2 regions of the Neobacillus sp. plas4 genome follow, and region 2 is predicted to be linked to the other one. Evidence: riboswitches for the same ligand, from Rfam matches in the RefSeq annotation. Region 2 holds a riboswitch; the other holds the start of a gene.

Region 1 (15,403 bases), 1.4 Mb from region 2:
AACAAACTATCAACCCTATAAAGATGCTGCCTATTTCATGTCCATTAAAGAGTATGTCATCCAGTCCTGGTTTGGCGAAAGAGTCATTGATTACTCTATGGCGTCTGCTACTGGATTATTCAATCCAGCTGCCCTTGATTGGGAGCCTGAGACGTTAGAAATGACTGGAGTTTCCAAGGAACAGCTTTCGGAAATTGTTTCTCCAACGAAGGTACTGACAGGCCTAAAGAGAGAAATTGCTGAGGAAATGGGAATTAATCAAGAAATGCCATTTGTTATGGGGGCAGCGGACGGTCAGTTGGCAAACCTAGGAATTGGCGCTATTTTACCAGGAGAAGTTGCTGTTTCTGTTGGGACAAGCGGAGCGATTAGACAATTCAACAAAGGCGTAAAAATTGATGAAAATCAAGAAACTTTCTGTTACTCCTTTACAGCAGATACGTCTATTGTAGGCGGACCGACAAACAATGGTGGAATCGTCTTGCAATGGTTAAAAGATCTCCTTCACGATCAACGAAGTTTTTCTGATTTCCTTGCCGACGCAGACAAGGTTGCTCCTGGTGCAGACGGAATGCTTTTCCTTCCTTATCTAAATGGAGAAAGAGCACCAATCTGGAACCAGCAGGCAAAAGGCAATTTTTACGGAGTTTCGATTACGCATAAAAAAGAACATTTTATCCGTGCAGTACTTGAAGGTATCACGTTTAATCTCTATCAAATCGGTAAAGCGCTGGAAAGAATAGCGGGCGCGCCGGAAAAAATCTATGTGAACGGCGGATTGGCAAGGTCTCCGCTTTGGCTGCAAATGATGGCCGACGTCTTTAATGCGGAAATTTATGTTCCTGAAAGCCATCATAGTGCTGCATGGGGAGCGGCGTGGACCGCTTTAGTTGGTATTGGCAAGGTAGATTCTTTTGAAGAAATCAAAAAGAATATCCCAATGGGAGAAGCCGTATTACCAAATAAAGAAAACAGCAAAGTCTATAAAGAAATTTACGAAAACTACGAAAAGCTTGCTAAGGATATGGTGAAGTTTTTCTAAAAAGGGCCTCTGAAGGACAAAACTCATTGGGAAACCGAGTGATTTGTCCTTCATCCAGGCTATGAAGGACGAAACTCATTGAGAAACCGGTGGATTTGTCCTTCATCCAAGCTATGAAGGACAAAACTCATTGGGAAACCGAGTTAATTGTCCTTCATCCAGGCTATGAAGGACAAAACTCGTAGAGAAACCGGTGGATTTGTCCTTCATCCAGGCTATGAAGGACAAAACTCGTAGAGAAACCGGTGGATTTGTCCTTCATCCAGGCTATGAAGGACAAAACTCGTTGAGAAACCGGTGAATTTGTCCTTCATCCAGGCTATGAAGGACAAAACTCGTCGGGAAACCGGTGGATTTGTCCTTCATCCAGGCTATGAAGGACAAAACTCGTTGAGAAACCGGGGGATTTGTCCTTCATCAAAGCCAAATTATAGAATTACACTAAGATTTAAAGGGGGGAATCATGTGCTTGAAGATATTTTAAAACAAGTTCAAAGTGGAACCCTCAGTATTGCGGAAGCAAAAGATCAATTAGCCACCTTTGAAAATTTGGGATTTGCAAAGGTGGATCATCACCGGAAGAAACGCCAGGGTTTCCCGGAAGTGGTCTATGGTGAAGGGAAAACGGCTGAACAAATAATCTCAATTATTAAGGCATTAAGGGCAAGAAACAATCAAGTAATGGTAACTAGAATTTCTGAAGAAAAAGCATCAATCGTACGACAGGCTTGCCCTGAATTTACTTATCATGAAATCGCTCAGATTCTTTTTTGGAAGGACCAAAAGGAAGCGCTGAAAAACACTCATGGTTATATTGCTGTTGTTGCTGCAGGAACCTCTGATTTACGGGTTGCAGAAGAAGCAGCGGTTACAGCGGAAATAATGGGCAGTATTGTCCACCGTATTTATGATGTAGGCGTTGCTGGTATTCATCGTCTTTTGAATCATGCTGAAGAAATTCAAAACGCCACCGTTTCTGTGGTTGTTGCTGGGATGGAAGGGGCGCTGCCGAGTGTTGTTGGCGGACTCGTATCACATCCAGTAATCGCCGTTCCTACAAGTGTCGGTTATGGAGCTAACTTTAATGGGTTATCAGCTTTACTGACGATGCTGAATTCATGTGCTTCAGGAATTAGTGTTGTTAATATAGATAATGGCTTTGGCGGTGGGTATAACGCAGTATTAATTCATCAACTTGCACAAAAAGGGGAAAGAAATGAAGACACTATATTTTGATTGTTTTTCAGGCGTAAGCGGAGATATGGTAATCGGAGCACTTATTGACGCAGGTGCTGACCCGGTCAAATTAGTAGAAGAACTAAAAAAGTTAAACATTGAAGATGAATATGAATTGACATGGAAAAAGGTCGTTAAGAATGGGATTACGAGTACAAAATTCGATGTGCTGCTAAAAAATCATCACCACGAGCATGAGCATACACATGATCACGCGCATGACCTTGGGCACACGCATACCCATGATCACGCACATACGCACACTCACGATCATGATCACGAACACGCGCATACGCACACTCACGATCATGATCACGAACACGCGCATACGCATACGCACACTCACGATCATGATCACGAACACGCGCATTCGCACACTCACGATCATGATCACGGACACACACATACGCACGAACACACTCATACCCATGATCACGAGCACGTACATACCCATGATCATCACCACCATGACCATCGATCATATAAAGATATCGTACGATTAATAGAAGAAGCTGATTTCTCGGAACAAGTGAAAGATACTGCATTGAGGATTTTTAAAAAAATTGGTGAAGCAGAAGGACTCATTCACGGTGTTCCATTGGAGCGAGTTCATTTCCATGAAGTCGGTGCCGTAGATTCCATTATTGATATAATTGGAACAGCGATTCTGATTCATCAGTTAGAAATAGAAGCTATCAAATCTTCACCAATTCCTGTTGGAACAGGAAAAATTCGTATTGACCATGGTCTCTATCCAGTGCCGGCCCCTGCAACACTCGAGATTTTGAAAGGTGTTCCTATTGAACATTCAGAGGTTCGATTTGAGCTGACAACGCCAACGGGTGCAGCGATTGTTGCGGTACTTGCAGAGGAATTTGGCTCAATTCCTTCTATGAAAGTTCGTTCCATTGGCTATGGTGCTGGAACGAAAACTTTTAAAGACCATCCTAATGTTGTGAGAGTTATCATCGGTGAATAAGGCTTCCTGTCCTAATAGGTATGCTATAGTGCCCCAAACTCTTTCAAAAAGAAGTTTACGGTAACTATAAACGCTTTATAGTTACCGAAAACTATTTGAAATCAAGCTCAAGGTCACTATAGACATACTATAGTGCCCCAAACTCTTTCAAAAAGAAGTTTACGGTAACTATAAGCTCTTTATAGTTACCCAAAACCATTTGAAAACAAGCTCAAGGTCACTATAGACATGCTATAGTGCCCCCAACTCTTTCAAAAGGAAGTTTACGGTAACTATAAACTCTTTATAGTTACCCAAAACCATTTGAAAACAAGCTCAAGGTCACTATAGACATGCTATAGTGACCCAAACTCTTTCAAAATCAAGTTTCCGATCACTATAGAGATACCCAAAAAGACAATTACCGATAATTTTGAAAAACAACCAGTAAGAGGAGTGTATCCGAATGAATGCTCACCCTCCTAATCATGAACATATAGACGACCAGATGATGAAAATGGAAGTAAATCTGGATAATATTCCTGGTGAATGGCTTGGTTATGTAATGGACTTGCTTTTCGAGGCGGGTGCCAATGATGTTTTTTATACTCCGATTTATATGAAGAAAAACAGACCGGCTATTTTGCTCCAGTTACTCTGCTCTCTAGAGAATGTTAACAAAATAAAAGAGGTCCTTTTCAGGGAAACAACTACGCTGGGTGTGCGTTATTACCCATTAACCGTTCACCGGTTAGAAAGGGTATTCCGTAAAGCTGACACAAGGTGGGGACCCGTCACCGTAAAAGAAGGTATACTAAATGGTCAAGTTGTGCAGCGGGCGCCTGAGTATGAGGATTGTAAAAGCCTGGCACAACTCCACAACATCCCGTTAAAAAAGGTATATGAACAGGTTTGGCAGGCGTTGAATAACAAGGAGTAATAGTTTAAAAATAGGGTCAAGGCTGTCCAAATCGGGGGCAGCCTTATTTAAGTTTGAATTTTATATTACATAATCTAAACCTTTATTGACGGGAAAGAACTTGAATGCTAAACTGATTTTTGATAATTCGTTTATTAAACAAACAAAAACAAAAAAACGAATTAATAGAGCGTAATTAAAAATGAAAAGGCTTTCCGGAAATTCCAAACCTAAAAAAATCACAAATACTTCTAAAAAAACAACATTTTAAATGTTCCTTCTAATTCGTAAAATGATAAGTAAGTAAACGGTTTCAAAGAAGAGGGGGGATTCACTTGGATTATATCAAGAAGTTAATTAAAGCTATAGACACTATTTTCGAAAAATTCACTTTACTGTCTTTAGTGGCGTTAATTTTAGTTGTAACCACACAGGTTATGACACGGAAATTATTTAATTTTGTATTCTTTTGGTCCGAAGAAATTACACTGTTACTGCTTGCATGGTTTGCCTTTATGGCTATAGCGATAGGCTTTAGGGAGTATATTCATTTAGGAATTGATTCCTTTACCAACCTATTTCCTAAATCTTTTAATAAAGTCTTAGATAAAATCATTCATGCTTCGGTTTTTGCTTTTGGTTTTTACCTCGTAGTTCAGGGGTGGGAGTTTACATTGTTGACGGCGGAATCGACTCTACCCGCAACAAAACTTCCAAGTAGTGTCACATATGTGGCGATGCCGGTCACAGGTATTATGATTTGTGGTTACTCGCTCCTGCAATTCTTTAACATTAATACATCTAGACATAAGGATTTGGAGGAGGATATGTAAAATGGATACAAATACAATCGGAATTATCATCTTACTTTCCAGTTTTGTTATTTTAGTGCTGCTTCGCTTTCCGATTGCTCTTACGCTTGTGGCGTCATCCTTGCTAACAGTAATCTATATGAAAATTCCGCTGCCGGTTATCGGTCAGCAAATGGTCCAAGGAATGAACTCTTTTTCCTTGCTTGCCATCCCATTCTTTATCCTAACTGGACAAATAATGAGCGAGGGTGGATTAGCACTCAGAATCGTAAATTTTGCGAGTTTACTAGTTGGTAGAATCCGCGGTGGACTTGCAATGGTAAACAGCGTGGCAGCTTTGTTCTTTGGAAATATTTCTGGGTCAGCTGTAGCAGATGTTTCGTCCGTCGGATCCGTTATGATTCCCATGATGAAAAAGAAGGGCTACGAAGCAGATTATGCTGTTGGGGTTACCATCGCTTCCGCCATCCAAGGTGTTGTAGTACCACCGAGTCATAATCTCGTCCTATACTCTTTAGCAGCAGGGGGCGTATCCATTGCGAGTCTATTTATGGCAGGTATCGTTCCTGGATTCATCATGTTAATTTCACTCATGATTACAGGCTATATTATTGCTAGAAAAAGAGGATACGGGAAAGCGGATCCTGTTCCAAAGTCACAAATCGGAGGAATTATCCTTCATGGAATGCTATCACTAAGTCCTGCCGTCATAATATTAGGCGGAATCATGAGCGGATGGTTTACGGCTACTGAGTCAGGTGCATTAGCATGCTTATATTCTTTTATTCTAGCATTCATTGTCTATAGAGAAGCACCCATTTCAAGTATTGGAAAAATATTAACAAGAACAATGAGAACGGTTTCTATGGTATTTTTCTTAATCGCCGCCTCCGCTTCATTTGGCTGGATACTGGCGTATCTGCAAATTCCTGCTATGGTAACCGATCTGTTCTTAAGTATTTCAGATAATCCGCTGATCATTTTATTAATTATTAATATTCTATTGCTATTACTCGGTGCACCAATGGATATGGCACCAATGATATTAATTATGACACCGATCCTGCTTCCAGTGGTAACGAGCTTTGGAATGGATCCTGTCCATTTTGGAATCGTCTTAATCTTAAATGCGGGAATTGGTTTATTGACACCGCCAGTTGGAACCGTTTTATTCGTTGGGTGTGCTATAGGTAAAGTATCCATCCAACAGGGCACGAAGGCTATGATGCCATTTTTCTATGCGTTACTTGTTGTTCTGTTAATTATCACCTATATTCCTGAGGTTGTTATGTGGCTTCCAAATATGTTAGCCAAGTAATCTGGGAAAATGGTGAATATTATATAAAAAAATTTAAAGGGGTGTTGATTTTGTTAAAAAAGAAAGTTACTGGCATTTTAGCTGCATCGTTATTAATGGGTACAATCCTTGCAGCGTGTGGGAAAGAGGAAGCAAAGCCGAGCAATGGCGGTACTAAGGAAGAGGAGAAACCATCCTATACGTTCCGTTTAGCGGACAATCAGCCGCCTGATTATCCAACTGTCCTTGGTGACAAAAAGTTCGCTGAATTAGTGGAAGAAAGAACGGATGGACGTATTAAAATTGAAGTTTATCCATCTGCTCAATTAGGAGATGAAAAATCAGTTCTTGAACAGGTTCAACTTGGAGCTATCGAATTTACACGTATCAACTCCAGCCCGCTTGCCGAGTTCAATAATCAATTTACTCCAATCGGACTTCCTTATGTCTTTGAGAGCGAAGATCACCTATGGAATTTCTTAAATGGGGATATGGGAACAAAATTACTAGATGGTCTTGAGCAATCTAAGATGAAGGGATTAGCTTATTACGATTCAGGTTCACGTAGTTTTTATTCTACGAAAGAACTTAAAGGTGTAGAGGATCTAAAAGGATTAAAGATTCGTGTTCAGCAAAGTAAAATCAATATTGATTTCATGGCTGCTTTAGGTGCAAGTGCTACTCCAATGCCATATGGAGAAGTCTTCAGTGCTCTTCAAACAGGTATCATTGATGGAGCAGAAAATAACCTGCCAAGTTTAGATTCATCAAACCACTATCAAGAAGCTAAGAACTTGATTCTAGATCATCACCAACGTATTCCTGAAGTCCTTCTAATTAGTAAAGTAGCTTGGGATAAGCTTGACAAAGAAGATCAAAAGATCATTAAACAAGCAGCTCTTGATTCAGTAGAAACACAAAGAGCTGAGTGGGATAAATATGAAGAGAAATCTACAAAGAAATTAAAAGACGCAGGTGTTACATTTACTGAGGTTAAAGATCTTAAACCTTGGACAAATGCTGTAAAGCCTATGATTGATGAATATTCAAAAGAGTATAAAGAGGTAATGGATGCGATTGAAAAAGCTCGTCCATAATCTGTAGGTACAGAAATACCTAGCTGGTTATTTTCTCCATTTACCAGCTGGGTCTTTTCTGTTTTTATTATAGGTAAGAATAGAAATAAGGAAGTGGAAGAATGCAGACGCGGCGGAAGAAATTAGATGACTTTATTGAACGATATATTCTCTTGAAAAATCAATCTCTAATGACGAAGCTTTGTATTTTTTCCAGCTTTCTCGTTATTTTTCCTGTCCTTTCCGTGGCAATCATTTCATATGCCCGTTCATCAGTTGAATTGGAAAATGAGCATAGACAATACAGCGGACAAGTTATTGAACAAGTAGAATCCCATATTGAATATTATTTACAGGAGTTTGAGATTACTAGCTTAAAAATTATTAACTCTCCAGAAGTATCAAGTCTTTTTAAAAATGAAAAGAATGCTAATGTAGTGGAAGCGGCACGGAATACCTTGAAATATGCAGCGTATTCTCGTGCGGATATATCGAATATCACCGTTTTAGTGGATGATGATATTGTCATTGATACGCTCGGGCTAAGGAATTTCTATCCTTCGGTAAAAATAAAAGGAGAATATTGGTATTCATCTGTACCGTTAAACGGAATGCCAATGTTAGTAACCCGAACTCTTAAACTTAAGGATAAAGAACAGCCTGTGATTTCACTTGTCAGAAGATTATACAATCCGGATACTCTGCTCCCTGTCGGAATGCTCATTATGGATATAAATTTTAGAAGAATTGAAGAAATTTCAAACAAAGTAACCATTAGTAGAAACGGATATTTCTTTATATTAGATGCCAAAGGGCATTATGTCTATCATCCCGATTATACAAAGCTAGGCACAAAGGTTGAGTTCAGCCAGCTCTTACAACTTCAAAATAAAGAAAGCAGGACACAAATATTAAAGAATAAGCGGAAGGATTTTGTTACCTATACATATTCCCCGAATCTAGGCTGGGGCTTTTTTACAGCAGTACCCTATAAAGATTTAACGGGGGGAATTATACAAATTGGAAACACCATTATCGTGACAATCTTAATCTCGTTGACCATTGCTTATTCAATTGGTTTTGTTTTTGCCACCAGCATCATTCGCCCTATCCGGCGCCTAAAGCGGTTTATGAAGGAAGTAGAAATCGGAAATCTAAGCGGCAGGGTACAAGTGGAATCAAATGATGAAATTGGGCAGCTATCAGCGGGTTTTAATAATACAGTTGAAAAACTCTCTAACCTGCTTGAAGAAGTATATGTTTCTAAATTACGTGAAACGGAAATGTCACTTAAACAAAAGGAGATTGAAATTAAGATGCTTCAGTCCCAAATGAATCCGCATTTTTTATACAATTCCTTAGAAACCATTAGAGGGATGGCATTAGAAGAAAATCAGGAAAATATTGCCATTATGTCATTTTCTTTGGCAAAGCTTCTCCGCTATAATCTTAAAAATGATTCGTCAACTGTAAGTCTAGGGGAGGAAATTAAATTTTGTAAAACGTATCTGCAGATTCAAAAGTTTCGCTTCGAGGAACGATTTGAGTATGAAATAAATATTCCAGAATGGGCGCTTCAGCTGCAGGTTGTAAAATTTTCACTTCAGCCATTAGTTGAAAATTGCTTTGTTCATGCCTATGGTCAATTTATTCAAAAATTCAGGATTACCATTTCCGTCGTTCTCCATTCTGAGTCTTCTTTTATGATTCGAATTGAAGATACAGGTACTGGGATACCAAACCATATTTTAGATGATCTTACAAAAAAAATTAATCAAAAAACAGCAAACTATGATGGACAAAACATCGGTATCTTAAATGTTCAGCAAAGGATTCATCACGTGTTTGGCCAAGATTATGGACTAAGTATTAGGAGTCAATTGGGAGTAGGAACAGTGGTAGAGATGGTGCTGCCTATGAAGGAAATGAGTGATGAAGGTGAGATGTAATGAAAAGAATCTTGTTAGTTGACGATGAGAGATGGGTACGGACTGCTCTTAAGTGGACCATAAATAAATTGAATCTTCCCTTGGAAGTAGTCCACGAATGTCAAAATGGATTGGAAGCCTTGGATTGGATTAAAGTGAATGAGGTGGACCTAGTACTAACGGATATCCGAATGCCGATTATGGATGGACTTACTTTGGTTAAGGAACTTAGTAGTCTAAACGGGGCATATGATGTTATTGTAATCTCTGTCCATGATGAGTTTCAGTTTGTCCAGCAAGCAATGCGGAGTGGTGTTACGGATTATCTCCTTAAACCAATTGAAGAAACGGAATTAAAGGTTTGTTTGGAGAAATGGTTAACTAAAATTAGCAATGAAGAATTAACGAGTAAAACGATTGTTTCTGAAAAAGATAATCTCCCATTATCGACGATTGACCGTGTCTTGGAATATATAGAGAAAACGCCTTTAGATCAAATCACGTTAAAAGAAGTGGCGGAGAGTATTCATATCAATCCCAGCTACCTTAGCCAGCTGTTTAAACAACAGCTTAATATAAAATTTGTTGATTATATAACAGAATTAAGAATCGAAGAGAGTAAGCGTTTATTGCATCATACAACCTTAAGGATGTCAGAAATCGCTGAAAGAGTAGGATATTCTGATTTAGCCTATTTTAGTAATAATTTTAAGAGAATAGTGGGATGTTCTCCATCAGAGTATCGCAATATCAAAAGCAAAACGGGTGATGGAAAATTAAATAAGATAAGATGAATCAGAAACTTATATTCTGATTCTTTTTTTGACTGTTTTGGCAAAGATTGTTGTTTTTATTATAGGTTATTAATTTATTATTTTTGTTTAAGCCGCATATCGTTCGGACACCTTGACTCGGAATTTGATCAAGCTTGTCTGAAGTTGCTTCTGGTTCGGACACCTTGACTCGGAATTTGATCAAGCTTGTCTGTTTACTTCTGGTTCGATACATGCCTCTTAGATTCATCAAACCTTTTTAGAAGTAGCCTTTTAATTTAATGGTAAATCGTACAGAAAGCAACAAAGTTTACGAAAACAGCCTTTTTTTAGGCTGTGTTAAAAAGAAGCTTTCTTTAGTAGAGAGGAACTCAATAGATAAATATAACTACAGCATTTGCATAAGAAGGAAGATAGTCATAGGTCTTATTATCTAAATATTCTAAATATAAAAAAACTACAAATATACCTAAAAAAACTCACTACTTGGTCGTCTAATCTTAATTATATATTGAACATAGACATAATTTGTAAACGCATTCAATATAAAAAAGGGGGAAGAAAAATGGCTTCATTATCAAAACAAATTAGAAAATCTTCTAAACTAAGAAAAAAGCTTCTCGCAACCGCACTAACTCTATCATTAGTTGCTCCAGTTATTGGACCACAGGCAATTTTTGCAGATGACCAAGGGTACACAGGTGAAGAAGGAGAAGCTACTCCTTATGCTGGCCGGGGTTCAATTACAACTTATAAAATTCCAAAAGCTGAAGGTCAACCAGAAATTGAAGTAGCAACTCAAGATCTTATTCTTGAAATTAACGGCAAATATTTTAGAGATGCAAATAGAAATAAAAGCTTAGATGGTTACGAAGACTGGAGAAAGCCAGTTTCGGAGCGTGTAGCGGATTTGATTAGTAAAATGACACTTGAGCAAAAAGCTGGATTGATGTATATCACTACTCACACTCCAGTGGCTGATCCAGGAGCAGATGGGAAATTTGTAACCGAAGCAAATGCAAATAATGTTATTAACAAGCAAATGCGCCATGTTATATACCGTCTAACTCAAAACTTAGGCGATATTGCCAATTATAATAACCAAATGCAACAATTAGCAGAGGGTCTAGAATTAGGTATTCCGGTTGTGATTACTTCAAATCCAAGAAACTCTGCCTCAACAGATTATACAAATATTACGAATGTTCAGGATCAACATACTTTCTGGCCAGGAACATTAGGTTTAGCAGCGGCACGGGATGTAGAAGCTGTTGGTGAGTTTGCGGAAATTGCCCGTCAGGAATGGAGAGCTGCTGGTATTCGTAAGGTTTATGGATATATGGCTGACGTTGCAACAGATCCACTTTGGGCACGAATTGAGGAGACATTCGGCGAAGATCCAAAATTAGTTGGTGACATGAATTATGAGATCGTCAGAGGGTTCCAAACTGAAAAACTTGGTACAGACAGTGTAGCTATCACAGTTAAACACTTCCCTGGCGGTGGAGCTCGTGATGATGGACAAGATCCTCACTTTGCAAACGGCAGCTTTAACATTTACCCTACTGAAGGAAGCATGGAAAAGTATCACATTCCACCTTTCCAGAGAGCGATTGAAGCTGGTGTAGCATCGGTAATGCCTTATTACGCATATCCAAGTAACGATAGTGCTGATCAAGGTTTAGAACCGTATAGTGAAACTCAGCAATTTGAAGAAGTTGGTATGACTCTAAATAAAGGAATCATAGATTACTTACGTGAAGGTCTTGGTTTCCAAGGATATATTAACTCTGACTCGGGTGCAGTTGCGGGTAGCGCATGGGGCTTCCTAGTTGATGAAGATGGAAATCCAATTCCTAATGCACAAAAAGTAGCCAAAGCATTAAATGCAGGAACCAATATTATTTCAGGTGGTGCAAATCCAGAGTATGTAATTGAGGCAATTAACAAAGGTTTAGTAAATGTATCAAAAGTTGACGAATCCATTACGTATACGCTATCAGAAATGATGACACTAGGTTTATTTGAAGACCCATATGTAAATCCTGCTGAAGCTATTGCTGCTGCGAACAATGAAGAACACAGAGCATTAGCATATGAAGCACATCAAAAGTCAGTCGTTCTCATGCGTAATGATAAAATCGATGGTGGTAAAAAACTATTACCATTAACGAATGGAAAGTTAAAAGATGTTAAACTATATGTTGAAGGATTTATTGGAGTTGCTCCAGGAAGAAATAATCCAAATCCTCAAAAAACTATTAATGAAGAATCAGCAAAACAAACTGCTGCATTTAATGCGGACTTAAAGAAAATGCTCAAAGAAAAATTCCCTAACATTACGTTAGTAGATAGTGTTGATCAAGCAACTCATGCATATTTATATATTAAACCAACTCAATCTAACTGGGATAATAACCCACGTATTGATGTTAATGAAACAACAGGTATTCTTGAATTAGATCGAATCATTGAAATTCAAAAAGCTGTTCCAACAATTACTGCGGTAAACTTTACTAACCAATGGTTAATTAACGAACTTGAACCAAATGCTGCTGCATTAATTGGTACTTTTGGTACTCTGCAAGAGGCAGTATTTGATGTAATCACTGGAAAATTCAAACCTGCAGGAAAACTTCCATTCGCTATTCCAGCTAGTGCAGAAGCGGTAGAAAAGGAAGTCGGAGATGTTCCAAGCTTTGCACCTGAAGAATATGCAGATTTCGAATATGTAAATAAAAATGGTGACAAATATGAATACGGATTTGGTCTTTCTTACAGCGATGGCAACAACGGAAAAGCTGTTGGTAAACCTGACCATGCCGGTGAAAACGTAAAAAAATAGTTCAAAACTATAGTTTGAATCCAAAAAGAGATGCTGCTTCATTCCCTGAAGCAGCATCTCTTTTATCTATATCCTTTTTTCGAAATTAACTCGTTTATTAATAAAATATATTATTGGCATACCCACCGCCATGACAACAAATTCTCCTGCTGCTACAGTGAGCCAGGTAAAGAAGAATGGCAATTCAAATGCCAAGTTTAATTCAAAGGCGATAATAAACATCGTGAAGGTGAATACTACCGTATTGAGCACCATTCTGGTCCAAATTCCTTTGATAAAACGTGCGGATAGGATGGTAATGGTCAAGGCAATTACCGATTGTCCGACACCGAAAATGAGGTCATAGGCAACCATTGGTGAAAAGAATAGGTTGCTAAAAAATACACCCAAAACGATTCCGAAGATGTATTTTTTATTGAAAACGACTAGATGGTTAAACATTTCGGATACACGAAATTGCACATTTGTGAAGCCGAAGGGTGCGATTAATCCGGATACAGCAATATATAAAGCTGCCAAAATCGCGTTTACGACAAGTGTTTTTAATTTCATATTCAATTATCTCCTTAGTTTTTTTACGTGGGAGGTTCTCGAACCACGTTTTATTGACAAAATACTATACTAGTATATATCATTCTACTAGTCAACAAGAAGTTATAAGTTTATCCTCATTTAATAAATTATGTTAGTAAAGTATATTTTATGTAAAAATTCTGGATAAATTTTCCCCTTTTGTGCATTCTAAAAGGTAAAAAAGGATTTGTGATCGATGGATTTTAGAAGGAAGCTTTTGCTGGTTATCATGATATTGCCGTGGATGACGGTACCATTCCTTGGAAGGCAGGCATTAAAAAGATTTTCCCTTACTTCACTGTTTATTGGCATTTTATTTGGGGGGCAGTGTGTTTATGCTCACCGAAAGAGCTGGTGGAGAGTTTATCCAAAAATATTCCCGAATTCAATGGCGGAAATACCATTTATCGCAGGACCTTTTTTTGTAGGAGCAATATGGATCCTAAAATATACATATGGTAAATTTCTGCGTTATACGTTCCTTAATCTTGGAGTAGATTTTTTTCATGTCTATATTTTTGTCGCTTGGTTAAAAAAGTTAGGCGTTGTATCTCTGATTAAATTGAAAGAATATCAAGCTCTACTTTTATTAACAGCCAATGCCGTCGTTATGTATGGATTTCAATGGCTGATAGACAGCAAAGTAGCACCTAATAAAACGAAATCACTGCTTACAAGAATCTTTTCGTAACTTATTATCGATAGGAAGCTCAAAACATTATGATTTGCTACTATTTTAAAAAATAATTTAATACTTCAGAATACCCCCATTGAAGACTTCGTGCTATTATATTTCTAATGAAAACATAACTATGGTTGAATAATATTCAGAATATTAATAAAGTAAAGTGAGAGGGGGGACTGGATGAAACCGATTATTGTTTTTGATGATGTATCTTTTTCATATAAGATCAATGAAAACTCTGCTGTTGATGTTTTAAAAAATGTCTCTTTTTCCATTTTCCCAGGTGAATATTTAGCGATTATTGGTCATAACGGATCTGGTAAGTCAACGTTATCCAAGCATTTTAATGGGCTATTGACACCGGCTTCGGGCGATGTTTGGGTGCAAGGCTATAATACCAAAGACGAAAGCAAAAAGCTCGCTATTCGTAAAGGTGTTGGTATGGTGTTTCAGCATCCAGATAATCAAATTGTTGCGACCATCGTGGAGGAAGACGTAGCCTTTGGGTTAGAAAATACTGGAGTACCAAGGGCAGAGATGAAACAAAGAATTGATGAAGCGTTAGAGGTTGTAAAAATGTCTGAATTCCGAAAAAGACCACCGCACCACCTATCTGGAGGACAAAAGCAAAGAGTGGCTATTGCGGGAGTGCTCGCGATGAAACCGGATTGCATCGTATTTGATGAGTCTACAAGCATGCTCGATACGTTTGGCAGAAATGAAGTCCTTCAGGCGATACGGCAGCTGAATAAGATGGGAATGACGATTATTACCGTAACCCATCGCATGTCCGAGGCAGCGGAAGCAGACCGGATTATTGTGGTCGAAGATGGTAAAATTGTAATGGACGGTAAACCTCGTGATATTTTTAAACATAAACAAGTACTTATGGATCTGCAGCTTGATGTACCAGCCGTTAACCAGATGGCTGAAAAGGTCCATCAGCAAATTTCATCTTTTTCAAATGAGTTAATCCAAGAAGATGAACTGATTAAAGAAGTAAATAGAGTATCACAAGCAAGGAGCAGGGAGATGGTTTGATGCCTGGAAAGCCAATGATAGAGATAGAAAATCTAGGTCATACTTACATGAAAGGAACTCCGATGGAGCATAAGGCTCTAAAGGGGACAAGTATGGTCGTCAATGAAGGGGAATGCATTGCGATTATAGGGCATACCGGATCAGGGAAATCCACCTTAATTCAGCATTTTAATGGTCTAATCCGTCCTGATTCAGGGAAAGTCATCATTGATGGAGTA
Region 2 (15,403 bases):
ATGAAACACCATGGCAGCTACTTACAGGATGACCGTGATCTCCGAAATGAGAGACAAAAGCAAAAGTTAGAGCCTGCTTACCAGTTTATGCTCCGTGTTCGTATGCCAGGTGGTGTGGCTACTCCGGAACAGTGGCTTGTCATGGATGACTTAGCAGAAAAATATGGCAATGGGACGTTAAAATTAACTACACGTGAAACATTCCAAATGCATGGCATTTTGAAATGGAATATGAAAAGCACGATCCAGGAAATTCATGCAGCTCTTCTAGACACAATTGCAGCTTGCGGAGATGTAAACCGTAATGTAATGTGTGCTTCGAATCCATATCAGTCTGAGGTTCACGCGGAAGTATACGAATGGTCGAAAAAATTGAGTAATGACCTTTTACCGCGCACAAGAGCTTACCATGAAATATGGTTGGATGAAGAAAAAGTGGCTGGAACACCGGAAGTAGAAGAAGAACCAATGTACGGACCGCTTTATCTGCCGCGTAAATTTAAGATCGGTATAGCTGTACCGCCATCTAATGATATTGACGTTTTCTCACAAGATCTCGGTTTAATTGCGATTGTCGAAGATGGAAAGCTTACCGGCTTTAACGTTGCAATTGGCGGCGGAATGGGTATGACTCATGGAGACAAAGAGACTTATCCGCAGCTTGCTAAGGTGATCGGCTTTGTTAAACCAGAACAAATCTATGATGTGGCTGAAAAGGTTATTACCATCCAACGCGATTATGGAAACCGCTCCGAGCGTAAAAACGCTCGATTCAAATACACCGTTGACCGCTTAGGGCTCGAAACAGTAAAGGAAGAGCTAGAAGAGCGCCTGGGCTGGAGTCTTGATGAAGCTAAGACTTATCATTTTGACAACAACGGCGATCGTTATGGCTGGGTGAAGGGCATTGATGGAAAATGGCACTTAACACTGTTTGTTGAAGGTGGACGTGTGGCAGATTTTGATGATTATAAGTTGAAGACAGGCTTAAGGGAAATTGCCAAGATACATACAGGTGATATCCGTTTGACTTCTAACCAGAATATAATCATTGCCAATGTATCAGCCCAGAAAAAGAAGAAAATTAGTGAATTAATTGAACAATATGGCTTAACGGATGGCCAGCATATTTCAGCTCTCCGACGAAGCTCGATTGCCTGTGTTGCTCTGCCGACTTGCGGTTTAGCAATGGCTGAAGCAGAACGTTATTTGCCGCGTCTAATCGACAAAATCGAAAATATTGTTGATGAAAACGGTCTTCGAGATAAAGAAATAACCATTCGTATGACAGGATGCCCGAACGGCTGTGCCCGTCATGCGCTAGGAGAAATTGGCTTTATCGGGAAGGCAATAGGCAAATATAATATGTACTTAGGAGCCGCTCATGATGGCAGCCGCTTAAGTAAAATGTACCGTGAAAATATCGGTGAAGAAGAAATTTTACGCGAACTAAAAGTCATTCTATCCCGTTATGCAAAGGAACGTGACGAAAACGAGCACTTTGGTGATTTTGTTATTCGAGCTGGCATTGTCCAAGCTACAACAGATGGCACAAACTTCCATGCTTAAAACAAAAAGGAGACAGAAATTTTGTCTCCTTTTTGTTTTATAAAAATTCAGAAATTTTAAACTTCGTCTAGTTTTGTCACTTTTTAACTTGTTTTATCGAAACAATAAAATAGTAGTAAATAAATGCTATAATTCAATTCATGACAATTAAATGAAAACATCTAGATAATTATTACTGATTTAGAGGTGTGTTTTTGTTATGAATAAAGTAGAGTTAGAAATGGCAATTAATGAAAAAAGGAACGAAATGATTAAAATTGGAATGTCAAAAGGACTATCATGCGAAGAAACGGTTTTATGCAGTCAGGAACTAGATGAACTGCTTAATGATTATAGAAGGTTAACAAGCAACCAAGGAACGTCACAGCCGCCCTTATTACTAGAAGGTTTTGTCGCTTATATTCAGCATTTGATAAAATGGACGGCATTACCTTACAAATTTTTACAACCTTATAAGGGAAATAAATTCTTTTAACCTTATAAGTGTATTCCAATAAAGATAGATTTAGACCCATCCATCTGATATAGATGGGTCTTTTTTTTCTTGCCTATTACGTACGCTGAATCGCCGTGGTTGAAAAGTTTTTAACCATTTTTTGCAAGTTTCTATGTGCTTCTCTTAATTTTATGGTTTCTTCGATGATTTTTTGGAATCCTTCAATGTCTCTATCAGATGCATACAATAGTGTCTTCGGTACACCTTCTGCAATTTGTTGTAGGGTAATATCCTGGCTCATGGCAATGACCACCTTTCAACTTATTAACGAGCTAGACGAATATTTCATCTACTTTAATAATTTTAGAAAAAGGCTAGTTTCTCCTGCTAACAATGTAAAAAACTTATCTACACAAATCTCCAGTTTCTTTAACAAATAGTAATGTTTTTGCAAATAACGACGGGAATTTAATACTATGGATGGTCATATGTAGAAAAATATTAGAAAGTGATGATTCTAAAGGAGGAATCAGCACTTTTTCTATTACTCATTTAACTTCACAAATGGGGAAATATTAGAAGATAAAAGAAAATTTAACAGAATGATAGAATAATTGTTGACTTCCGTTTTCTTTATAATATAATAAAACCAATAGTTTTACTTGGAATTAAAAAGAGGTGAATTTAGTTGTATTTAACCATTGATGGAATTGAGAAAAGCTTTATTAATGATAGAAAAGAAAACGTGAAAGTTCTTGATGGAATAAATTTAAAGGTTAAAAAAGGCAGCTTTGTTTCGATTGTTGGACCATCAGGCTGTGGAAAATCTACATTACTCTACCTAGTAGCGGGACTTGATAAAGCCGATCGCGGAGAAATCACTGTTGATGGTAACGCGGTTACAAAACCAGGGCCTGAAAGAGTAGTAGTTTTTCAAGAAGCAGGTTTATTTCCATGGCTGACTGTTTTAGAAAATGTAATCTACGGACTCAATCTAAAGAAGATGCCAAAAGAAGAGGCAAAGAGAAAAGCGCTTGATGTTCTAAAAATGGTTCACCTCAGCCGATACGTAAATTCCTATCCACATGAGTTGTCAGGGGGAATGAAACAGAGGGTTTCCATTGCAAGAGCCTTAGTAATGGAGCCTGACATCCTGTTAATGGACGAGCCGTTCTCGGCGCTTGATGAGCAGACAAGAATGGTGCTTCATAAAGAGCTGCTTGATATTTGGCGGAAGACAAAAGTTACGATCTTCTTTATCACTCACAATATAAGAGAGGCAGTTCTTTTATCCGAGGAAGTCGTTGTTTTTGCAACCCGGCCAGGTCGAATTAAAGAAATCATTTCGGTACCAACGATGAAGGACGGAGTTACACCGGATAGTGTGACAGTGAATACGGAACAAAGAATTTTATCCATATTACAGGAAGAAATTGAAAAAGTGCTGAAGGAGGAAATGGGTGATGACTACAGCTTTAAGACGGATCATCTTCATCGCGGCGATAGCGGTGATATGGGAAGTCACATCTAGATTTTCCAGCCTTCCAGATTTTATGTTCCCAAGCCTGACGCAAGTACTCGACACACTTTTTAATGGCTTAATAAGTGGTCAAATTACGCTGGCTATAGGTATAAGTATGGGGCGTATCCTCCTCGGATTTACGATTGCAATTGTTGTCGGGTTGATATTAGGGTACTTTATCTGGCGCTATAAACTGGTCGAAGATACACTTGGTTTTGTGGTAACGGCTCTTCAATCGATTCCAAGTATTGTATGGTTCCCACTAGCTATCATTTGGTTTGGTTTAAATGATTTTTCGATTCTTTTTATTGTTACAATCGGTGCAACGTGGACCATGACAGTTAACGCAACAAGCGGATTCAAGAATGTACCTCAGCTTTATCAGCGAGTTGCCAAGGTTTATGGTTCAAGTGGTTTTCATTTCCTTCGGACTGTAATCCTTCCAGCATCCATTCCGCAAATAATTTCAGGGCTGCGGATTGCCTGGGCATTCTCATGGCGTGCTTTAATGGCCGGAGAACTTCTTGGCGGCGGCGGCGGACTTGGCCAGCTGCTTGAAATGGGTCGTTCACTCGGTCAAATGGATTTAGTTATTTCGGTCATGATTATCATTGCGATTATCGGTACAATTGTCGATAATGTCGTTTTTTCAAGGCTTGAACGGAATGTAGAAGTAAAATGGGGTATTCGAAAAAGAGCTTAAAAAAATTATAAAGCCAGGGGAGAAAAAAATGTTTAAAAAATCTATGCTTTATCTATTAGTCACAGTTTTATTTATTGGACTGCTAAGCGGTTGTGCCCAATCCTCGAAAGAAGATGAAGGAAAAGGTAATGGAGGAGAGGCAAAGACCGTTAAGATTGGTTATTTTCCAAATCTAACGCATATCGCAACGATTGTAGCACTTGAACAAGGTTATTTTGAAGAAGCCTTTGGGAAAGATGTAGCGATTGAAACCAAAACCGTAGCGAATGGCGGATTATTTATGGAAGCAATGGCTACAAAAGCGATTGATGTTGGTACAGTTGGACCAGGTCCATTGCTTAACTTTTATGTGAAAAATAAGGAATATCACCTTATTTCTGGTGCTGTGAATGGTGGAGCTGTCCTAGTTGCTGCTGAACACAGCGGCATAGAAAAGCTTGAAGATTTAGATGGTAAAAAAGTAGCCATCCCGGTTATTGGAAGCACGCAGGATGTTATGCTGCGAAAAGCGTTAAAAGAGGCTAACTTAAAAGCGAAGACGAGTGGTGGTACAGTAGATTTATTTGCTGCAGCACCAGCTGATACAGCTTCTTTATTTATCCAAAAGCAAGTAGACGCAGCAGCAACACAGGAACCATGGGGTTATGTAATTGAAAACCAAGCAAACGGAAAATTGCTTCTTGATTGGGATGAATTTGCTTGGGGCAAGGAATCTACCAATACAGTGGTTGCAGCAAGAGCAGACTTCTTGAAAAACAAAGACTTATCACAGAAATATCTTGACGCTCACAAAAAGTCAGTACAATTCATTCAAGACAATCCAGAAGAAGCAAAAGAAATTGTCATCAAGCACTTAAAAGATCTTACAGGGAAAGAATTAAATAAAGATGAAGTAGACGCAGCGTTCTCACGTCTTGCTGTAACAACAGAGGTAAATGAAAAGGTGATTCAGGAAATGGCAGACATCAGCAAAGAGGCTGGCTATATTCCAAGCAACGATATAAAAGGCATGATAGACTTATCATTACTTAAGTAATTTGAAAGGTTTTGGACTCAATTACGAGTTCAAAACCTTTTTTTAAGGTAGAATAAGGGATGAAATACATAGAGGGAGGATTGGTAAGTTTGAAATCAACGATTACATGGCAAGGGGATATGGCTTTTTCTGGTACAACACCATCCGGGCATGAATTAAGAATGGATGCAGCGCCAGAGATTGGCGGACAAAATAGCGGAGCAAGACCAACAGAGCTGCTCCTGTATTCCCTAGCCGGTTGTACAGGAATCGATATTGTAATGATCTTGAAAAAAATGCGTTTAGAGTTAACAGGATTTAAGATGGAAATAGAGGGAACTCGAGCAGACACAGAACCAAAGAAATTTACTGATTTTCATGTCCACTATTCAGTTGAAGGGGACCTGCCGGTAGAAAAAGTAGTCCGTGCTATCCAATTATCCAAAGACAAATACTGTTCTGTATCCCATTCATTAAGTGCTAATATCGCAGCAAGTTATTCGATTAATGGGATTAAGGGAGATCAAACTTTATAAGAAAAAAGGATTCAGCTTTTTGCTGGATCCTTTATCTTTGTGTAATGATCATAAAACACTTTAAAAAGTCGTTCATCTCCGCCGCGGTCGGGATGAAGTGCTTTTAATAATTTTTTGTATTCTTTCTTAATGATTTCTGGATCCTCATTTGAATCAAGACCTACTAGAGAGGCCAAAGTAAGGGGAGGCGAGTCCGATAAAGTATACTCCGCTTTAAGCATTTTTTTTAGTGATCGATTCTTTGCTTGTTCAATTCGAATAGACGTTTTTAATTGTTCAATTTCCTCTTTGAATGTTTGATTCTCCTTAAAGGTTTTTTCCCATTGATGAAAATCTACACCGAATTTCTTTGTTTTGTCCTCAATTTTCTTTTCCAAAATAAACGAAGCTAAATCGACTGGATGAATTGAGTATTCAAGGTTTAGGTGCTTGGTCCTTCTTGCCTTAAGTTTACCATCGAGAATCCAGCGGATAACAACCTGTTCACTATCTGTAATTCCCGTAGCTCTAAGCTGTTCAGTTACCTCTTTAATATTTAACATATGATCATCTCATTCTTTCATTCGTCTACTAAACTACTCATTCAATGTAACATATGAAAAACCTTCAAACATTTACAAGACTATTTAATTTTCATTACAAATAAAAAACCTTGGCGTGTCAGCCAAGGGAGAGGAAATTAACGATTATCAACTTTTTCTGGATACAGGTCATGGTTCATTAAACGGAAATGAGCCATTTCTTCGTATTTGGTACCCGGTTTGCCATAGTTACACCAAGGATCAATGGAGATACCGCCACGTGGAGTGAATTTCCCCCAAACCTCAATATAGCGTGGGTCCAGCAATTTAATTAAGTCGTTCATGATGATATTGACACAATCTTCGTGGAAATCACCGTGATTGCGGAAGCTAAATAAATATAGTTTTAGAGATTTACTTTCGACAATTTTTTGATTGGGAATATATGAAATGTACATTGTTGCAAAATCCGGCTGATGGGTAAGCGGACATAAACTAGTAAACTCCGGACAATTAAATTTCACGAAATAATCACGATCCGGGTGAAGATTATCGACTGCTTCCAAAACCTCAGGTGCATATTCAAACGAGTATTTAGTATTTTGATTTCCTAATAGTGTTAAATCTTTTAAGCCTTCTTCGTGGCTGCGTCCTGACATAAAGAAACCTCCAAGTCAAAATTTATGGTCTAGGAAGCTCAAGCAATCAATCTATAACTACTAATTGGATAAAGAACAAAAAAACCATGTCCGGTATGGACATGGCATAGAGTCATGTATCCATAGTTTTTTATAGAGGGTATCGGCTATGAACCTCTCCCGTTCAAGTACGGGTATTATCTTCTACATATATTAAAGGAGACTGGCAGAAACGTCAAATGAAAAATTAAATACCCAATATTCGTTTCTATTATGGTATTATACTAACAGTATAAATCAATAGAGGTTCTAGCACCCCTCGTTAAAAAAACTAAGATGAAGCGGTACTTCTATCTTGGGGTACGGCTTTTTCTATTTTGGAAGGAGTTTCCTTAAACATGTTAAAAGATGAAAAAGCCATTGTCGTATTTAGCGGCGGGCAGGACAGCACTACTTGTTTATTTTGGGCATTACAACAATTTAAAGAGGTGGAAGCTGTCACTTTCGACTACAATCAACGGCATAGTTTAGAGATTGAATGTGCCAAAAATATAGCTTATGAACTCGGTGTAAGACACCATATCTTAGATATGTCTTTATTGAATCAGCTAGCACCCAATGCTTTAACACGTTCAAATATTGAAGTTAAAGACGGTGAAAATGGTGAACTTCCTTCAACGTTTGTTCCGGGAAGAAACCTTTTATTCTTAACCTTTGCCGGCGTATTAGCACGTCAGGTTGGTGCAAAGCATTTAGTGACAGGTGTGTGCGAAACAGATTTCAGCGGCTATCCAGATTGCCGTGATATTTTTATCAAATCGCTTAATGTTACCTTAAACCTATCCATGGATGATAACTTTGTGATTCACACTCCTCTGATGTGGTTAAATAAAGCAGAAACATGGGCCTTAGCCGATGAATTAGAAGCGTTTGAATTTGTACGCGAAAAAACATTAACCTGCTATAATGGCGTAATTTCCGACGGCTGCGGGGAATGCCCGGCATGTGTATTAAGAAAACGCGGACTCGATGACTTTCTAAATAGGAGGTTTTAAGACATGTATGGCTTTAGAATCGTCGATAAACTACAAAAAATTGATGAAGATATTCAGCTTAATGAGCTCAAATATCATAATAAGCGCGTATTAGTCAGTAAAGAATTTACCTTTGACGCGGCCCACCATCTACATTGCTATGAAGGCAAATGCAAGAACCTACATGGCCACACCTATAAAGTAATCTTCGGAATCAGTGGTTTTGTGGATGAAAGAGGCTTAATGATGGATTTCGGAGATATTAAGGAAATTTGGAAAAATGAAATTGAAATTCACCTCGATCATCGTTATCTAAATGAAACGTTACCGCTGATGAATACCACGGCTGAAAATATCGTCGTCTGGATTTATGAAAAAATGAAAGAAGCCTTAACGAAAGAGGACCGACAGGATCAATTCTTTGGTGCTAGAGTAGAATTTGTCCGCTTGTTTGAGACACCTTCCAGCTATGCAGAGGCGAGAAGGGAGTGGATGGAAGAATGAGTACGATTATTCCAGTTTTAGAAATCTTTGGCCCCACGATTCAAGGCGAGGGGATGGTTATTGGCCAAGTCACGATGTTTGTCCGAACTGCTGGCTGTGATTATTCCTGCAGCTGGTGTGATTCAGCCTTCACATGGGATGGCAGTGGCAAAGACGATATCAGACAAATGACTGCCGAAGAAATCTGGGCAGAGTTAAAGCGCATTGGCGGAGATAATTTCTCCTTTGTGACTATATCAGGTGGGAACCCAGCACTATTAAAAAACTTAGATTCATTCATTGATTTATTAAAAGAAAAGCAGATAAAAATAGGAATTGAAACACAGGGAAGCAGATGGCAGGATTGGTTTCTGAGTATCGACGAACTCACCATTTCTCCTAAGCCTCCAAGTTCTACGATGAAGACGAATTTTGAAATATTAGATTCAATTTTTGAAAATTTGGATGAAAACCAGTTTGAAAAGAATGTTAGTATGAAAGTTGTTATCTTTGATGAAGCTGATCTGGAATACGCTAAAATGGTTCATAAAAGATATGAAGGTATTCCATTCTATCTGCAGGTTGGCAACGATGATATCACGAATGGCAATAATCAAGAATTAATTCAAAAGCTTCTATTAAAATATGAGTGGTTGGTCAATTGTGTCGTATCTGACCCACACTTTAACAATGTCAAAGTATTACCTCAATTACATGCTCTGCTTTGGGGTAATAAACGCGGTGTATAATAGCATAAGCCAAACAACATTAATGAAGAGAGAAAAAAACTCGCTTCTCGCGAGTTTTCTTCTTCTTAAACCCATCTTATTTAGGTTTTGCAGACAGTGAAGAAATGGCAGATTCATTGAAACCTTTAACAAGGAGCCATACTGCTAAAATCATTTCATTCGCTGCTACCGGTATCGCAAAAATAGCACCCCAAAAAGAAATTTGAGGGAATACACCGAACATGACCAACAACGCGCAGATAAAAACAAGAGTTGCTCCCGTAATACCCAAGATTGATATAAACCTGGGTACGAGTTTGGATTTATAGAATATATAACTGTACATCAGTGTATTGATTCCTAGCATGAAAAGGGGACCAAGCATAAATGTCCAATCATGTACTGCTTTTAATACAGTCCCAGAAGCTTGAAAAGCGGAGGTATCGTATGTGCCTGCCGCTACAAATTCACGGCTTAAGGTCAATAGTGAAAGTACGCTGATTACACCAACCGTAATGATAACACCTTCAAGAAATCTGAAACAAACATGCCAAAGAGCGATTGTTTCATTATACTTTCTTAAAATTGGAAACATGGTAGTAGCAGTACCAACCACTGAAACGACAAGAATTAACTCCATAACCGCTCCTAGTATCACCTGATTGGCGTGTTCAGCACCCTTAAGTAAATAGTCGGGATCTTTAAGGATTGGATTGTATAAATTAAGACCTATTACCGCTGTAAATGCTGCAAGTAAAAACAGTATTCCGACCATTTTTGCTGCTTTTTTGTTTGAATTCATATGGTTATCCCCTTTTTAAAATAAATTCAAAACAATCATAAATCCTATAGATTACTATTGTTGTCCCCATAATAGAAAACCTCTTCCAACGGTAAGTTAAAGGCGTGAGCAATACGAAAGGCCAGTTCTAGCGAGGGGGAGTAGTTTCCCTTTTCAAGTGCGACAATGGTTTGTCTTGTTACGCCCACCTTGTCAGCCAATTGCTGCTGAGTCATTTCATTATGATTGAATCGTAATTTACGGATATGATTGCCAACAAGACTTTTGCCCATCTTACACTCCTCTCCGATAGTGATAAAATTTTGTAAGTGATCCGGTTAAATCGGAAATGAATCCTGAGATGATTAGGATAATAAACATCCCCTGTGACTGCTGATAGATAATAAGCGATCCCATTGCAAGTAGAAAGCCGATGATAAACACAAAAAAAGAATTTCGATTCGCTTTCAAGTCAACTAACTTATCCAGTTCATCCGCAAAGCCAGGTTCCTTTTCTTTGCTGGTAATTCGATAGATGATCGTAAATATAATACTAATCATGATATGCGCGACGATTGAAAACACTAGAAGAATGAGGACGAAGGAACCCCAATAGCGAAAGGTTTCCGGCGACTCTAGACTTCCTGGGTACCGCGGGTACATGTACAAGCAATACGTTCCGAAAATGAGTATCGCACTGATAAATGATACAATGCATTTCTTTTCTTGATAGGTCAAGGTATACACCTCCTGTATGGTCACTTTTACACTTGGTAAAATATTATATGCACCATGTAAAGAAAAGTTGACATGAAGTAATGTGAAGATTACATAAATAGAGGAAACATGAATTTAAAAGCAAAAGAAAAGCCTATTCGATGTGATTTCATCACCTAATAGGCTTTTCCTTTTGATTTAACCTTTTTCTTTTAAAAATCCATCTTAAAGCAGGGGGAACAGCAAAAAAGATGAAGAGGAGACGGAATAACTGAAATCCGGTGACCATCGCTAAATCGGCCCGGATCTCATGTGCGAGAACCGCCATTTGATCGGCTCCTCCAGGTGATAAGCTTAAGAAACTTGTAGAAGGTGTAATCTCATAATAATGTATAAGCAGCATGCTTAGACCTAATGAAAATAAGACCATAACGAACCCGCTGCCAAACGCTAGGATCAATATTTTTGTTTTATGTTGTAGTTGTTCTGGTTTTAGCAATAAGCCTAGATAGCCGCCGATCATAAATTGCGAAAGGTCTAACATAAAGTCTGGAAGATGAGGTCCTGGTAGTCCGGATAGAGTCAGTATAGCTGTCCCTATGATGGGACCTAATAAAAAAGGTGTTGGAGATTTAATCTTTTTTCCTATGAAAGCGCAAATCACACAAACTGCTGCAAACAATAGGAGCGTTGGAGAAAGTGGAGCTTGATCCACCATATCAGCTACATCAATAGTTGATGGTGATGTATTTTTAAAAAACGGTCCATAAATTAGAAAGGGAACAAGAAAAATAATCATTATCACCCGCGTCACTTGAAGAAAGGTGACGATGGTAATATTGATTCCCTTTACCTCTTCGGAAAAGGTAATCATTTGTGTAAGTCCCCCAGGAATGCTTCCTACAAGGATGGTAGGATAATCAACGCCTGAAAGCTTGGAAACGAAAAAGGCTATTCCGGCACAAAAAGCAATTAAAATAACGGTTAAAAGCAGCATGATCGGAAGTTTTACCCCAATTTGGATGACAGCCTCTTTTGTAAATGACAAACCGATTGCATAACCCAAAATAATCAAGCCAGTATCGCGTATCTGAACCGGCCAGTAAACCTTGATGGTACTAAACCTCGAACCAATTAGGACAGCCGTCATTGGACCAAGCAGCCATGGAATGGGAATAGATATAAAAGTAAACACTATGCCGCCTAAAAGGGCAAGGAACAATGTAATCAAAAAACGTATTTTATTATCCTCAAGATTCATTACCAATTGAACGCCCTCTAACGTCTTTTCTATCATCATATCAAATATTAGTTTTGATCACACCACTTACTTGTCCATTAAAATAAATACAATTACTTTTCTTTTATTAAGTAAAGATGAAAATTGGTTTAAGAGTTGGTAAATTTTCCTAAAATCGACACAAAATCCAAAAGCAGCGGTTTAAAATCGAATGGGTAATAAACAAGACTGGTAAATATTTCTGGAGGTGACATGGTATGAAGAATATTCTTCGAACCGCTGTCCAACAACGAAGGCAAATGCTTATAGATAAACTCCTTAAAAAGGGTGTGTTTAAAAAAGATGATCGACATCTGTATGAATGGACGTTGAGTGATCTAGAGGAAGAGTACAAGTTTTTCGAGGCTAATCATGATGCAACAACAAAAGAAAAGGACCAAGCGAATCAACCTATACTATAGATTGTTTGCGACTCTGTATAGTTGTAGGGTTTAGGATTGGTATAATAAATAGCTGCTCCTCACAGTTCCCCGCTTCTTTACCATTCAAAAGTAAGACTTATTTCATATTGACTAAAATGATTTTCGTCTTAAAATTAAGCAATATGTAAATGTTTATTTTTAGAAGGTAGGTATAGACGTGGGACGAATGGAAAGACGACAGCAAAGTAAGGCGTCTAAACAATGGGATTGGGGTAAGTTTTTATCAATGGGTTTAGTGAGGAAATTAATGATAGCAGGAATCATTGCTGTGTTAGCTTGTTTCCTCATCGTGAATATCTTTATTTGGAGTAGTGATGTCAGCAAATTGAATAAACCGGCACCTCAGCCGACGATTATTTATGATCAAAATGGGGAGATTGCTAGTAAGATATCCAATTCCAGTATTGAAGGAGTCAGCATAAACCAAATTCCGATGGAAGTAATCCATGCGGTGGTTGCTACAGAAGATCAACTTTTTTATAAACATAATGGGATTAATTATTTTGCGATTATGAAGGCTTTTGTTAAAAATACAATTTCAGGTGATATCGTAGCAGGCGGTAGTACGGTCACACAACAGTTAGCAAAGAATGCGTTTTTGACACATGAACGCACGTATACACGAAAGATAAAAGAGCTAATCATTACGAAAAAAATTGAACGCACCTACTCTAAAGATGAGATTATGGAGCGGTACTTAAATCAGATCTATTTTGGAGAGGGAGCATGGGGGATTCAGCGTGCAGCAAAAACTTACTTTGGCAAAGACGCAAGTGAATTAACCTTAAGTGAATCAGCTATGCTGGCCGGATTAATTAAAGCTCCTTCCATCCTTTCTCCCTTTAAGAATATGGAAAAGGCAGTGGAACGTCGAGACCTTGTCTTTTCCTTGATGGAACAGGAAGGGTACATTAGTCAAAATGATGTAGATAATGCGAAACAACAGGAAATCGTATTGCAGTCAGAAAAGGTGGATGACGATTATCATGGCAGCTATCCATACTATGTAGATCACATTATTGTTGAGGCAATGAAGAAATTTGAGCTGACAAAGAATGAAATTCTTTCTGGTGGACTTCATATTTTTACAGAATTAAATCCGACGATTCAAAAAGCAGCTGAAGAGGTTTATCAAAATGAAAATCTATTCCCAGCGAGTCAACCGGATCAGCTGCTCCAAAGTGGAGCTATTTTTATTAACCCTGAAAATGGCGGGATTCAAGCACTTGTTGGCGGCAGAGGCGAACATACTTTATTAGGGTTTAACCGCGCCACACAATTAATTAGACAGCCTGGTTCAACGATGAAGCCTTTGGCGGTGTATACGCCGGCACTGGAACAAGGCTATGAAGTCTTTGACCTGTTAGAGGATAGACCGCTTAATATAGGTGGATATCAGCCAAAGAACTATGATCATCAATACCGGGGTCAAGTGACGATGTATTCTGCGGTGGTGAACTCATACAATGTACCTCCAGTTTGGCTTTTAAATGAAATCGGATTGGAACAGGGTACGAAGGCAGTTGAGCGATTCGGGATACCGCTAAAAGAAGAGGACCATTCACTTGGAATTGCACTCGGAGGGATGAATGAGGGAACCTCCCCACTAAGCATGGCACAAGCCTACACTGCATTTGCGAATGATGGGGAAATGGCAGAAGCACATGCGATAAATAAAATTGAAGATGCAGAAGGAAAGGTAATTGCAAAATGGAAGGATAAAACGACGAAAGTGACAGATCCGGAAGTTGCTCAAAAAATAACGTTCATGCTTAAAGGTGTGGTCGATGAAGGTACTGGGAAAAAGGCTTACCTAGATGGTATTGATATCGCTGGTAAAACAGGTTCAACCCAGCTTCCGTTTGCGAACGAAAGTGGTACAAAGGATCATTGGTTTGTCGGTTACACCCCGAATATTGTTGGTGCTGTTTGGCTGGGCTATGATCAAACAGATGAAAATCACTATTTGTCAACATCAAGCAGTGGTACGACTCCGGTCATTTTTAAAGAAATAGTTTCTAAGTCAAAATCGATCCTAACGGATGAAAAATTTGATTTGTCAGGCGTTGAGAAAAAATATAAAAGCGAACTTAAGAGGCTAAAAGAAAAAGAAGAAAAAGAGGAAAAAGCAAGAAAAGATAGAGAAGAAAAGGCAAAGAAAGATAGAGAAAAGGAAAAGAAAAAGGAAAACAAAAATAAAGGCAAGGGAAATAAAGAAAAAAGTAAAAAGGATAAAGACAAAGATGAAAAAAATGAAGATGACGAAGACGAAGAAGAAGATGAATAATGGAAGGGAAAGCTCGTATCTAACTTAAGATACGAGCTTTTTTTAGGGGTTAGAAGGGATTTATTGATTTGTAGCGAAAAATGGATAGTATAAGTTATTTATAAAGGAGAATGATTGTAAATGTTTGTATTCAAAGCCATTGACCACATTCTACTAGCTGCACCAAAGGGAAGTGAGGATCGTGCACGTAAGTTTTTTATTGATATTTTAGGTTTTGAAGAAATGGAAAAACCAGAGGAATTGAAAAAGCGCGGCGGGGCATGGTTTCGGAACGGTAATACGCAAATTCATATCGGTGTGGAGGATCCATTTTCTCCAGCAAAAAAGGCACATCCAGCCTTTGAGGTGGAAAATATCGAAGCATTGAAAAAACATCTAATTGCTAAAGGTGTTGAAGTAATTGAGGATCATAACCTTCCGGGGGCAAATCGATTTTATACAGCCGACCCTTTTGGGAACCGCATTGAAATCTTAGAGTGGATCTAAATTTTGTGAAATTCATGACTCTAAGTGAAAAAAATAAAAAAATTTTTTAGGAACTCCAACCTTTCCGGCGATCTGATTTTAATTTTCTTAGGAATGATTTTTGTACCAATCAAATATTTTATCTTGAGAGCCTTCAAAAATGGAGGGGATAAGTTGAAGATTGAATACCAACATATCTTTGGACTGCCAAGAAAGATTGTCTGGAAGTACATCAAGGATGAAAAG

What was found. Region 2 has a riboswitch for preQ1 ahead of queF (preQ(1) synthase). Riboswitches for the same ligand answer to the same signal wherever they lie in the genome.
Region 1: linked by a shared signal. The riboswitch ahead of AC2TFD_RS04955 (QueT transporter family protein) and the one ahead of queF (preQ(1) synthase) in region 2 are both predicted to bind preQ1.

Annotation. Positions count from the first base shown of each region.
Region 1 is NZ_CM170152.1:974,916-990,318, forward strand. It holds gene AC2TFD_RS04905 (gluconokinase) at 1-1,042, shown strand, start outside; gene larB (nickel pincer cofactor biosynthesis protein LarB) at 1,508-2,278, shown strand; gene larC (nickel pincer cofactor biosynthesis protein LarC) at 2,259-3,257, shown strand; gene larC2 (nickel pincer cofactor biosynthesis protein LarC2) at 3,703-4,176, shown strand; gene AC2TFD_RS04925 (TRAP transporter small permease) at 4,491-4,988, shown strand; gene AC2TFD_RS04930 (TRAP transporter large permease) at 4,990-6,285, shown strand; gene AC2TFD_RS04935 (TRAP transporter substrate-binding protein) at 6,336-7,361, shown strand; gene AC2TFD_RS04940 (sensor histidine kinase) at 7,463-9,289, shown strand; gene AC2TFD_RS04945 (response regulator transcription factor) at 9,289-10,062, shown strand; gene AC2TFD_RS04950 (glycoside hydrolase family 3 protein) at 10,607-12,886, shown strand; gene AC2TFD_RS04955 (QueT transporter family protein) at 12,953-13,438, opposite strand; PreQ1 riboswitch class I at 13,447-13,491, opposite strand; gene AC2TFD_RS04960 (hypothetical protein) at 13,656-14,150, shown strand; gene AC2TFD_RS04965 (energy-coupling factor transporter ATPase) at 14,325-15,185, shown strand; gene AC2TFD_RS04970 (energy-coupling factor transporter ATPase) at 15,185-15,403, shown strand, end outside.
Region 2 is NZ_CM170152.1:2,403,610-2,419,012, forward strand. It holds gene cysI (assimilatory sulfite reductase (NADPH) hemoprotein subunit) at 1-1,569, shown strand, start outside; gene AC2TFD_RS11970 (Spo0E family sporulation regulatory protein-aspartic acid phosphatase) at 1,769-2,044, shown strand; gene AC2TFD_RS11975 (hypothetical protein) at 2,121-2,306, opposite strand; gene AC2TFD_RS11980 (ABC transporter ATP-binding protein) at 2,694-3,536, shown strand; gene AC2TFD_RS11985 (ABC transporter permease) at 3,469-4,230, shown strand; gene AC2TFD_RS11990 (aliphatic sulfonate ABC transporter substrate-binding protein) at 4,259-5,266, shown strand; gene AC2TFD_RS11995 (OsmC family protein) at 5,356-5,781, shown strand; gene AC2TFD_RS12000 (J domain-containing protein) at 5,793-6,323, opposite strand; gene queF (preQ(1) synthase) at 6,461-6,961, opposite strand; PreQ1 riboswitch class I at 7,078-7,124, opposite strand; gene queC (7-cyano-7-deazaguanine synthase QueC) at 7,339-7,995, shown strand; gene queD (6-carboxytetrahydropterin synthase QueD) at 7,999-8,478, shown strand; gene queE (7-carboxy-7-deazaguanine synthase QueE) at 8,475-9,206, shown strand; gene AC2TFD_RS12025 (DUF4386 domain-containing protein) at 9,283-9,987, opposite strand; gene AC2TFD_RS12030 (helix-turn-helix transcriptional regulator) at 10,032-10,259, opposite strand; gene AC2TFD_RS12035 (hypothetical protein) at 10,261-10,704, opposite strand; gene AC2TFD_RS12040 (AbrB family transcriptional regulator) at 10,856-11,944, opposite strand; gene AC2TFD_RS12045 (Fur-regulated basic protein FbpA) at 12,181-12,384, shown strand; gene AC2TFD_RS12050 (transglycosylase domain-containing protein) at 12,572-14,692, shown strand; gene AC2TFD_RS12055 (VOC family protein) at 14,813-15,178, shown strand; gene AC2TFD_RS12060 (SRPBCC family protein) at 15,332-15,403, shown strand, end outside.